Regions from separate parts of the Rhizobium sp. K102 genome, predicted to be linked through region 1. Evidence: riboswitches for the same ligand, from Rfam matches in the RefSeq annotation. Region 1 holds a riboswitch; the other holds the start of a gene.
What was found. A riboswitch is a leader RNA that binds a small molecule or an ion and turns the genes downstream of it on or off. The one in region 1 is predicted to bind cobalamin.
Positions count from the first base shown of each region.

Region 2: another riboswitch for cobalamin. It lies ahead of bluB (5,6-dimethylbenzimidazole synthase); the one in region 1 lies ahead of cobU (bifunctional adenosylcobinamide kinase/adenosylcobinamide-phosphate guanylyltransferase).

Region 1 covers NZ_CP092436.1:1,051,410-1,056,589, forward strand. Annotated here, with positions in the region: gene MHI61_RS11055 (chloride channel protein) at 1-961, opposite strand, end outside; cobalamin riboswitch at 1,213-1,609, shown strand; gene cobU (bifunctional adenosylcobinamide kinase/adenosylcobinamide-phosphate guanylyltransferase) at 1,895-2,419, shown strand; gene cobW (cobalamin biosynthesis protein CobW) at 2,426-3,472, shown strand; gene cobN (cobaltochelatase subunit CobN) at 3,476-5,180, shown strand, end outside.
Region 2 covers NZ_CP092436.1:1,183,359-1,188,538, reverse strand. Annotated here, with positions in the region: gene MHI61_RS11745 (NADP-dependent malic enzyme) at 1-421, shown strand, start outside; gene MHI61_RS11740 (ribonuclease H) at 451-987, opposite strand; gene MHI61_RS11735 (demethoxyubiquinone hydroxylase family protein) at 1,152-1,748, shown strand; gene MHI61_RS11730 (DUF2865 domain-containing protein) at 1,952-3,052, shown strand; gene bluB (5,6-dimethylbenzimidazole synthase) at 3,056-3,745, opposite strand; cobalamin riboswitch at 3,787-3,974, opposite strand; gene MHI61_RS11720 (HAMP domain-containing methyl-accepting chemotaxis protein) at 4,215-5,180, shown strand, end outside.

The DNA of each region.
Region 1 (5,180 bases):
TCACGTCGCGGGAAAGGTTGAGGTGCAGTGCGCCGTGACCGGCCGATAGCACCTGCGGCGAGATCATCGCGAGAAGTCCGACGATGATGCCGCCGAGCGCCGGGCGAAAGGGCGGGGCGATCGAGCTTTTGCGCGCAAGCTCCTCGACGAAGGCCACGCCCTGCATGAGAAGAATGCCAACGCCGGCGCAGAAGACACCGAGCAGCAGCGCCGGGACATAATCGGCCGGCACGACCGAGCCGAAGCTGCCGATATCGATGGTGAAATCGCCTTCGGCAAGCAATCTCGCGATGAGGGTGGAAACGAGGGCGGAGACGACGACCGGGGTCAGTGACACGATCGTATAGGTGCCGATGATCAGCTCGAAGGCGTAGAAGGCGCCTGTCAACGGCGCGTTGAAGGCGGCGGCGATGGCGCCGGCCGCGCCGCAGCCGACGAGAATGCGCAGGTCCGAGCGGCGCAGCTGCAGCTTCAGGCCGAACTTGGAGGCAATGCCGGCAGCAAGCTGGGTATAGCCCGCCTCCAGGCCGACGGAGGCGCCGAAGCCGTTGGATATCAGGTTCTGCACGGCGACGATGATGCTGTCGGTCAGGGAGAGACGGCCACCATGCAGCGCATTTGCCTCGATGGGATCGACCATCGGCTTCTTGCGCCGTTTGGCGAGCACCAGGAGCAGCATGCCGAGCAGAACGCCGCCGACGACCGGCGCGGTGAGCAGCAGCATCTTGTCCTCGATGACCGACGCGCTCAGCCTTTCCGTGTCGGCGATGCCGAAGACCAGCTGGTGCAGCTCGTTGGAAGCGTAGCTCATGCCGGTGACGGCAAGCCCCGAGGCGATGCCGACGACGGCGCCTGCCAGCGACAGGCCGACTTCACTGCGGCGGGTCAGCGCGCGCAACCGTCCCGGGTCGAAGAAAACACGCAGCGCGCGGAAACGGCGCCGATCCAATTTCATAAGCATGGCTAGACAACTAGGCGGGGAGAGGCCCGGTCAAGGGCGGCGGTGCTGTCCGCTTGCGATGCAATTGCGGCGAAAAGCCGGCGCGCGGGACAAATTTTTATGACGTAAGTCTCTGATTAAAGACGATGTTTTGGTAGAGTAAGTCGTGTTGTTGGAGGCTTCCTGTCCCCCGGCCGTCGCCTCGGTCGTCAACGCCGGTTGACTCTATGCTCTGGCTTGCCTAACCATCCCTCAACGGATGGTCGCTTGACCATCCTGACATAACGGATGGTTCCGGATCGGCAGTTGCCCTTCCGGATGAAAAGGGAATGTGACGGGGCGGACCCAAGTCGGGCGCCTTCATCACAGCCGACCCCGCGACTGTAGAGCGGTCAGGGTCTTCCATCCGGCATCGAGCCCTTCCGGCCGGCGGCCTGCAATCGTGCAGGCAGGGGGACGGGCGACGTGCCGGAAAAGCCACTGGAAATGTATGGTGATAAACCGGGGTCGGACGCCTCTATTTCTACGAATCGTCCACCTTTTCACCGATGCAACCGGGAAGGCGAGGCGGATCCGCTGGCACGATCAGGGGCGACCGGTTTTCCGGTCCGCCCCGATCGCGGCCGATAACCGCGAGCCAGGAGACCTGCCTTCCGTGCCGGGCGAAAAGCCCACCCTGGGTAAGAGACCCGCTGCCAGCACGGAGGTTGTTTTGGCTGAACGAATGAATTCGGCGCGGCCTGGTGTGGCGCATATGGGAGGCATTTTCCTCTCCTCCCTCATTCCTGTGCTCGTCACAGGAATCCAGTGCGCCCAAGTCCTTGGGCGCGGGAAAATCTTTGCAAAGTTGCATGAAGTCATTCACGGCGCGGAGGCGCCGCGGCTGGATTCCTGTGACGAGCACCGGAATGAGGGTGGGTGGGAGGCAGTATCCCGTCAAAGGGCCGTCTGCGCATGACTACCGCTCTCTCCAATACCATTTTCATCCTCGGCGGCGCACGCTCCGGCAAATCCCGGTTTGCCGAAAACCTCGTCGTCGCAACCGGCCTCGATCGTCACTACCTCGCGACCGGCCGGGCGTGGGACGAAGAGATGCAGGCGCGCATTGAGCAGCACAGGGCCGACCGCGGCCCGTCGTGGACGACGCATGAGGAGCCGCTCGACCTTGTTGGCAAGCTCGCCGCCATCGACGGCGACGGCCGTATCGTGCTGGTCGACTGCCTGACGCTCTGGGTCACCAACCTGATGATGGAAGAGCGCGACATGGCAGCGGAATTTGCAGGGCTCGTCGATTTCGTGGGGCAAGAAAAGGCGCGGCTGGTCTTTGTCTCCAACGAGGTCGGGCTCGGCATCGTGCCGGACAATCGCATGGCGCGGGATTTTCGCGATCATGCCGGCCGATTGCACCAGATGATCGCGGCGAAAGCCGCCGAAGTCTATTTCATCGCGGCAGGCCTGCCGCTGAAAATGAAGGGTTAAAGTTTCATGAACCAGAAGATTCCCGCAACCGTCATCACCGGCTTTCTCGGTGCCGGCAAGACGACGATGATCCGCAACCTGCTCACCAATGCCGGCGGCAAAAAAATCGCGCTCATCATCAACGAGTTCGGCGATCTCGGCGTCGATGGCGACGTGCTGAAGGGCTGCGGCGCCGAAAATTGCAGCGAGGACGATATTATCGAGCTGACCAATGGCTGCATCTGCTGCACCGTCGCCGACGATTTCATTCCGACGATGACAAAGCTCTTGGAACGTGAACAGCGGCCCGACCATATCGTCATCGAAACCTCGGGCCTCGCCTTGCCGCAGCCGCTGGTGGCCGCCTTCAACTGGCCTGACATCCGCACCCAGGTGACCGTCGACGGCGTCATCACGGTGGTCGACAGCGCTGCTGTCGCTGCCGGCCGGTTTGCCGACGATCATGATGCCGTCGAGGCGGCCCGTGGCGAGGATGAATCGCTCGATCACGAAAGCCCGATCGAGGAGCTGTTCGAGGATCAGCTGACCTGCGCCGATCTGATCGTGCTCAACAAGACCGACCTGATCGATGTGGCCGGCCTCGGCCGCGTGCGCGACGAGGTCGCTTCCCGCACCCAGCGCAAGCCCGTGATGATCGAGGCGAAAAACGGCGAGGTGCCGGCCGGCATCCTGCTCGGCCTCGGTATCGGCACGGAGAATGATCTGGCCAACCGCAAGTCGCACCACGAGCTGGAGCATGAGGACGGTGCGCCGCACGACCACGACGAGTTCGACAGCTTCGTCGTCGAGCTCGGCCCGATCGTCGATGTTGCCGGCTTCGTCGAACGGCTGAAGACGATCATCGCTGCCCACGACGTGTTGCGTCTCAAGGGCTTTGTCGACGTTTCCGGGAAGCCGATGCGCCTGCAGCTTCAGGCGGTCGGCAGCCGCATCGATCACTATTTCGATCGTGCCTGGGCAGCCGGTGAAAGGCGCGCCACGCGCCTCGTCGTCATCGGCCTGCATGAGATGGATGAGGACGTCGTGAGAACGGCGATTGAGGCGCTGGCTTAACCGATGCATCTGCTTCTGGCCCAGCAGGGAACGATCAGCGACGGCGAGGAGGCGATCGACCTCGGGCAGACGCCGGGCGATATCCTGTTCCTGTCGGCTGCCGACAGCGAGCTTGCGGCGATCGCGGCCGCCCATCGCGCCTGCGGTGGGCCGCAGTCGCTGAGGCTTGCCAGCCTGATGAGCCTCAAGCACCCGATGTCGGTCGATACCTATGTCGAGCGCACCGCACGGCATGCGAAGCTCATCATCGTGCGCGCACTCGGCGGCGCCAGCTATTTCCGCTATGCGCTGGAGGCGCTGCATGCGGCAGCGGCCCGCAGCGGCGCGCTGATCGCGGTACTGCCGGGTGACGCCAGGCCGGATGCGGGGCTGACACCGTTTTCCAATATCGGGCTCGATGATCTCAATGCCCTATGGGCCTGTCTGATCGAGGGCGGCGATGCCAATGCACGCGCCTTTCTCGATTATGCCGGAGCGATGCTTTCGGGAGGAGAGAAGCCGGCACCGGCGGTGCCGCTGATGAAGGCGGGAATCTGGTGGCCGGGGCGGGGGCTGATCGGCGTGGAGGAGTGGCGGCAGGTTGCCGGTTCGCATGTTGCGCCACCTTCGGCCGCCGAGCGTGGGACGGAGAAGGTGGAACTCGAACCCACAACATCCCCCATCGTCGCCATCAGCTTCTACCGCGCCCTCGTCCAAAGCGGCGAAACCCGCCCCATCGAAGCGATAATCGAAGCCTTGCAGGCACTTGGTCTCCGGCCGCTGCCGGTATTTGCCTATAGCCTCAAGGATCTTGTCTCCACAGGCATTCTCGAAAGCGTATTTTCGGCGCTGAAACCCGATGTCGTGATCAACACGACCGGCTTTGCGGTCTCGGCACCCGGCGCCGATCGGCAGCCGACGGTGCTGGAGGCGAACGGCGCGGTGGTGCTGCAGGCGATCCTGTCGGCCTCGTCGCGGGAGGCGTGGGCGGCCTCCTCGCAAGGCCTGTCGGCGCGCGATCTCGGCATGAACGTGGCGCTGCCCGAGGTCGACGGCCGTGTGCTGGCGCGGGCGGTCTCCTTCAAGACGGCGGCGCGTTACGATGCGGCGGTCGAGACGAACATCGTCGCCAGCGAACCGGACACCGGCCGGGTGCGCTATACGGCGGAACTCGCCGCCAACTGGGCGCGGCTGCGCGCCACACCGGCGCGTGACCGGCGCATCGCCCTTGTCATGGCGAATTATCCGAATCGCGACGGCCGGCTCGGCAATGGGGTCGGTCTGGATACGCCGGCCGGCAGCATCGAAGTGCTGCGGGCGATGGAAGCAGCGGGTTATCCGGCCGTCGATATTCCGGCCGACGGCGACGCGCTGATCCGGCATCTGATGCAGGGGCCGACCAATTCAGGGCATGACGGCCGGGTGATCCGCGAGACGTTATCCCTGAGTCGTCACAACAGTTTCCTGGCGTCTCTTCCCAATCAGATTCAGGATGAGGTGAAGGCCCGCTGGGGCGATCCCGAGAACGATCCGTATTTTCGCGAGGGCGTGTTCGCCCTGCCTTTCGCCCGCTTCGGCGGCGTCCTCGTCGGCATTCAGCCGGCGCGCGGCTATAATATCGATCCGAAGGAAAGCTACCATTCGCCGGATCTCGTGCCGCCGCACGGTTATCTTGCCTTCTACGCTTTCCTGCGCCGCGAGTTCGGCGCCGACGCCGTCATCCACATGG
Region 2 (5,180 bases), 130 kb from region 1:
GGAAATTCGCCGTTTCGGCATCACCCCGCGCGCTGCCCTCGTCTCGCATTCCAACTTCGGCTCGCGCGAATCCGAAAGCGCCACCAAGATGCGCAATGCCCTGCAGCTCGTCCGCGACGCCGCCCCCGATCTCGAGGTCGATGGTGAAATGCACGGTGAAAGCGCTATCACCGAAGCCCTGCGCAAGCGCGTCATGCCGCACACGACGCTGCATGACGAAGCGAACCTGCTGGTCTTCCCGAACCTCGACGCCGCCAACATCACGCTCGGCGTGGTCAAATCGATGACGGATGGACTGCATGTCGGACCGATCCTGCTCGGCGCCGCCATGCCCGCCCATATCCTCGCGCCCTCCGTCACCTCCCGTGGCGTCGTCAACATGGCGGCATTGGCCGTCGTCGAGGCATCGCAGCCGGCATAAGCCGGCTGCTCGCAACCCGGCGAGAAATATCAGACGGCCCGGATCGACAGGCGCCCTTTATCCGCGAGCGCATCGGCGCGTTCGTTGCCGGCAATGCCAGAATGGCCTTTGCACCAGGTAACGGTCACCAGGGCGTTCTGGGATAGTTGAAGATCGACTGCCTTCCACACGTCCGCATTGTCGATCGTTCGCCTTCGAGCATTTCCATTCGGGCTGCTTTTCTTCCAGCCGTTGTTCTTCCAGATGTGTCGCCGGCTGTTGCAGCCTTTGACGGCATAGACGGAATCGGACCAGATGGTTGCGGCTTCGCCGGCTGCTTCGCTATTGATCCAGATGGCGGCCTTCAGGACGGCGGTCAATTCCATCGAATTATTGGCCAACTCCTGGACGCCACCGCATCCGGAGGCGATTTCCACCGCATCGCGATAGGCCACAAATGCCCAGCCGCCGTGCCGGGAACCGGGTTCGTAACAACCGTCCACGAAGATGTGAAGGCCGTGTTGGGCTTCGCGCATCCCGCCGGTTGTTGTTGCAGGCGAGCGGAGTTCGCTGAAGATGCCTGTCATTCTCGCCCCGCCATCGCCTTTGCTGCGCCGCCCAGACCAGCGCGAATTGCGACGGTCTGCGCGCCGCCTGACGCGGAATGCACCCCGTCGATTGTGTCGACCATTGACGATAGTAGCGGCAGTGGTGCCTATTGCCGAGGGGGAACTATGGGGCAGCGTGGATCATGGACAATCCGTTGAGCAATGCCGGTAGGCGCGATCGAAGCGTAACCGTTCGTCGTATTCTCAAGGTCAATCATGCTGGCGAATTCGGCGCAATTCGCATCTATGGCGCACAGATCTGGATGGCCCGCAGGCTGTTTCCCGACATCGTTCCCGCACTCCGCGAAATGCGAGACGACGAGATCAAGCACTGCCGCCTGTTTCGCGACGCAATGCCGTCCAGGAAGGCCAGGCCATGCCGCGTCATGGCATTCTGGAGCCTCGGCGGTTACCTCCTCGGTTTCCTGACAGCCCTCGGTGGACGTAACATGGTCTGGATCTGTACCGAGGCGGTCGAAAGCACCGTTCACCGTCACCTTGAGGATCAATTGGCTTTTCTGGAGGCCGGTGACCCCGAGCTTCATGGCCTTATAGCCTCCATTCAAGAGGAAGAATTGGCTCATCTCAGGGAGGCCGAGAAAAACCAGACAGCACGGGGAGTGAGTTACACACTGCTCCTGCCCGTGGTCGCCGCACTCACCGATCTGATGATCTGGCTCTCGACGTGGGGAGACTCAAGCTGGATGCGTGCCGAAATGGCCCGCTCGAAGCAGAGCTGACAGTCCGCGACCGAATCTGTCCGCGAGCGACTTCTGGCGCGACGCGGTCCATCCAGCGAATCGCCGGCCTCTGCTGGATAAGATCGCGAAAATACGCTAAGAATTTCTCTGAGCTTATTAAGAGAAACACGCTAAGAGGAAACGCGCGGCGAAGTGACGTCGCATTCGACCCATCGACCGTTTGCTCATTCCGGGACGACGCCGTGAAACGCCGAAACCTGTCTCTTGCGCTTCTCCTTGCCTTCGCGACGCCCGTCGCCGCGCAGACGAGTGCCATCTGCGATGACCTGCGCGGCCGCCTGGCCGACCTGCCGCGTTCGATCGGCAACGGCAATGGTCCGGAAGCGCGCCAGTTTGCCGGTGCCATAGCCGAGCAGAACCTTGAATTGCGCAAGGTCCGCAACGACCTGCGCAGCTACGGCTGTACCTCGGGCAGCATGGTGGTGATCGGTGGCGAGAATGCCGATTATTGCGACGAGCTCTCGCAGGCTGAAGCCCGGATGATCGATAATATCCGGTATCTCCAGGATCGTCGCGCCGAACTGCGCAGCCAGGGCGGCGGTGATGACGGCGGGCGCCGCGAACTGATGGCTGCTCTTGAGCGCAATGGCTGCAACAGCGAGAATTTTTACGCCCCGTCCGAGCGCAGCGCCAACGACCTTGCCCCGAGCATCGAGGAACAGGCGATGCGCGCCGACACCTTCATTCCGCTCGGCGGCGGTGAAGAGTTCGACCCGCGTTACGGCCTGCCGAGGACCGAGATGCTTTCGCCGGTCAGCACCATCTGCGTGCGCAGCTGCGACGGCGGCTTCTTCCCGATCAGTTCGAACACCACCTCGGTCGATTTCGGCCGCGATGCTGACACTTGCGCCAAGATGTGTCCCGGCATCGAGACCGAGCTTTTCTATCGCGACGTGAGGAGCACCGAAGCCTCGAACATGATTTCGGTGGCAACCGGCACGCCCTACAGCGCCATGCAGAACGCCTTCGCCTACAAAAACCGCGCGCCCGGCGAGAAAAATGCCTGCGCCTGCAATCTCGCCGCCTATTACGAAGAGATTCGCGGCAAGCAGGCCCTGAGCGAACCGCCGCAGCAGGGATCGATCACCACGATCCGCACCAATCCGCCGGCGAAAGATGCCGCGGCTGCACCAACGCCACCCCAGCCGTCAGTCCCGGAGCGTCCCTATGACCCTGCGCAAAACAAGGTCCGGCAGGTCGGACCGCAGTTTCTGGCGGGCGACCAGGGTTCGATCGATCTTGCCAACCCGGCAACACCGGGCCCGCAGCCGCAACAGCAGTGACCGCTACGGCTCGCTCCGTCCCCAGCCATCGTGGAAGACGAGCTCCTCGAGCGGCAGCCGCTGCCGCCAGCCTTTGACGGAGAGTTCCGGTTCGTCGTAAAGCCGGTCGACGAAGCCGGCGCACAGCCAGGCAACCACCTCGATATGATCGGGTATGCCGAGAATGGTTTTCAGCTCGCCTTCGCGAAAGATGCTGACCCAGCCAATGCCGATTCCTTCGGCGCGCGCCGCGAGCCAGAGGTTCTGGATGGCGCAGACCGTCGAATAGGAATCCATCCGCGGATTGTGCGTGCGGCCCAGAACGACGCTGCCGCTGCGCGTGGGATCGCAGGTCACGCATATGCCGAGCGGCGCCTCGACGATGCCTTCGAGCTTGAGGGAGCGATACGCCTGCCGCCGTTCGCCGTCGAACATCAGTGCCGCCTCCTCATTCGCCCTGGCGAAGGCATCCCTTACCCGCGCCCGCACGGCTTCGCTTTTCACCAGGATGAAGTTCCACGGCTGCATGAAGCCAACGGAGGGGGCGTGATGGGCGGCGGTCAGAAGCCGCGCCACGACGTCATCCGGCAACGGATTAGGCAGGAACTGGCTGCGCACGTCGCGTCGCGTCATGATCGCGTGATACACGGCCTCGCGTTTGGCGAGAGAAAAACCGGATGCCGCTGAAACGGCATCCTCATCAAAGGGTCGCATCGTCAAATCCCCAACAACGCAACCGCCCGCCGTCCGCGCGGGTTGGGTCTATCTTGCCAGGCCGGTCTTCTGACTTGGCGTCATCCGCCTGCCGCAGCCTTCCCGGCAAAAGCCAGTGGCGTGATGAAGCGGCGGGCGTCAGCCTTACAGCGTTGGGCACGTTCCGGACTTGCACCGGATTCCCGATTCTCCCGCCTGACCGGCGGGCACCTGACGAAGCATCTATTTCAGGAAAGCGACGCGGCAGCAAGCACCGGCCGACCGTGCGCGAGCATAACAACCTGCGTGTGCCCTCGATCCCATTCTACTTTATGATTTATTCACACATCAAATACACACTGTTTTCGCGCGTTTTGGGTTGCAGCTCGGACATGGGCATGATTGCTCTTGATGTAACCGTCAGCGTGGATGCCCGTGTTGACATGCCGGTCGCAAATATCCGACCGAGCCGCAATTCCAGGCCCCGCGGATGATCCATATCTTGAAGACGATGCCTCTGACAGCCAAGCTGGCGGCGATTATCGTTGCCGTCAATCTTTGCGGCATTTCCGCCTTGGCCACCTATACGTGGATGTATGAAACCCGCGCCCTGATCGACGGCGCCACGGCAAACTGGTCGAAAGATGTGGAGCAGTTTGCATCTCTCGCCGCAGGCGGCGTGAAATGGGGCAAGGCGAATGCGGTTCGCGAGGCCTATTCGCTCTACCGCGACGATCCCTCCCTCGATCTCGTTCAGTTTGCCGCCTTCAACGCCGAGCCCGCTGCCGTCGATACGTGGACACGCGACGGCATTGCCGGTCTGCCTGCGCCAGTCGATCTGGCGAAGCGCCTCGGTGCGAAGCCCGATAAAACGGCAATCGACGATAGCGGCATATCTGCCGGTTTGGTCACGATTATCGCACCGCTGCCGTTGGACAAATCAGGCAAGACAACCGGTTACATCGTCACCAACTGGTCTGTCGAAAAGATCGCTTCCGCGGTCCAGCAGAAGGTTCTGGTTTCGCTGCTCACGCAGTCCGTCATCACCGCCCTCGCCGTCATCGCCTTTCTTCTCGCCATGCGCAGCCTCGTTGGCCGCCCCCTCAGAATCCTCAGCGAACGCATCGGGGCGCTGCAGCAAGGCGATCTGGCCTCCCCCGTCACCTATAAGGAGAATGGCGATGAAATCGGCTTTCTCGCGCGGGCGCTGGAGGTCTTCCGTCACGAGGCGATCGCGAAGGTCGAAAGAGAGCAGGCCGCTGCCGAGCAGAGCGCCTCGTTCGACGCCGAACGGGCACGCAACGCATCATTGACGGAAGAAGCCGGCAACCGGCAGCGACTAGTGATGACGACCCTTGCCAATGCATTGGAAAGGCTCGCCGCCGGCGACTTCTCGGTCCAGCTTGCTGATCTCGGTCCCGAATTCGATAAGTTGCGGCAGGATTTCAACAACATG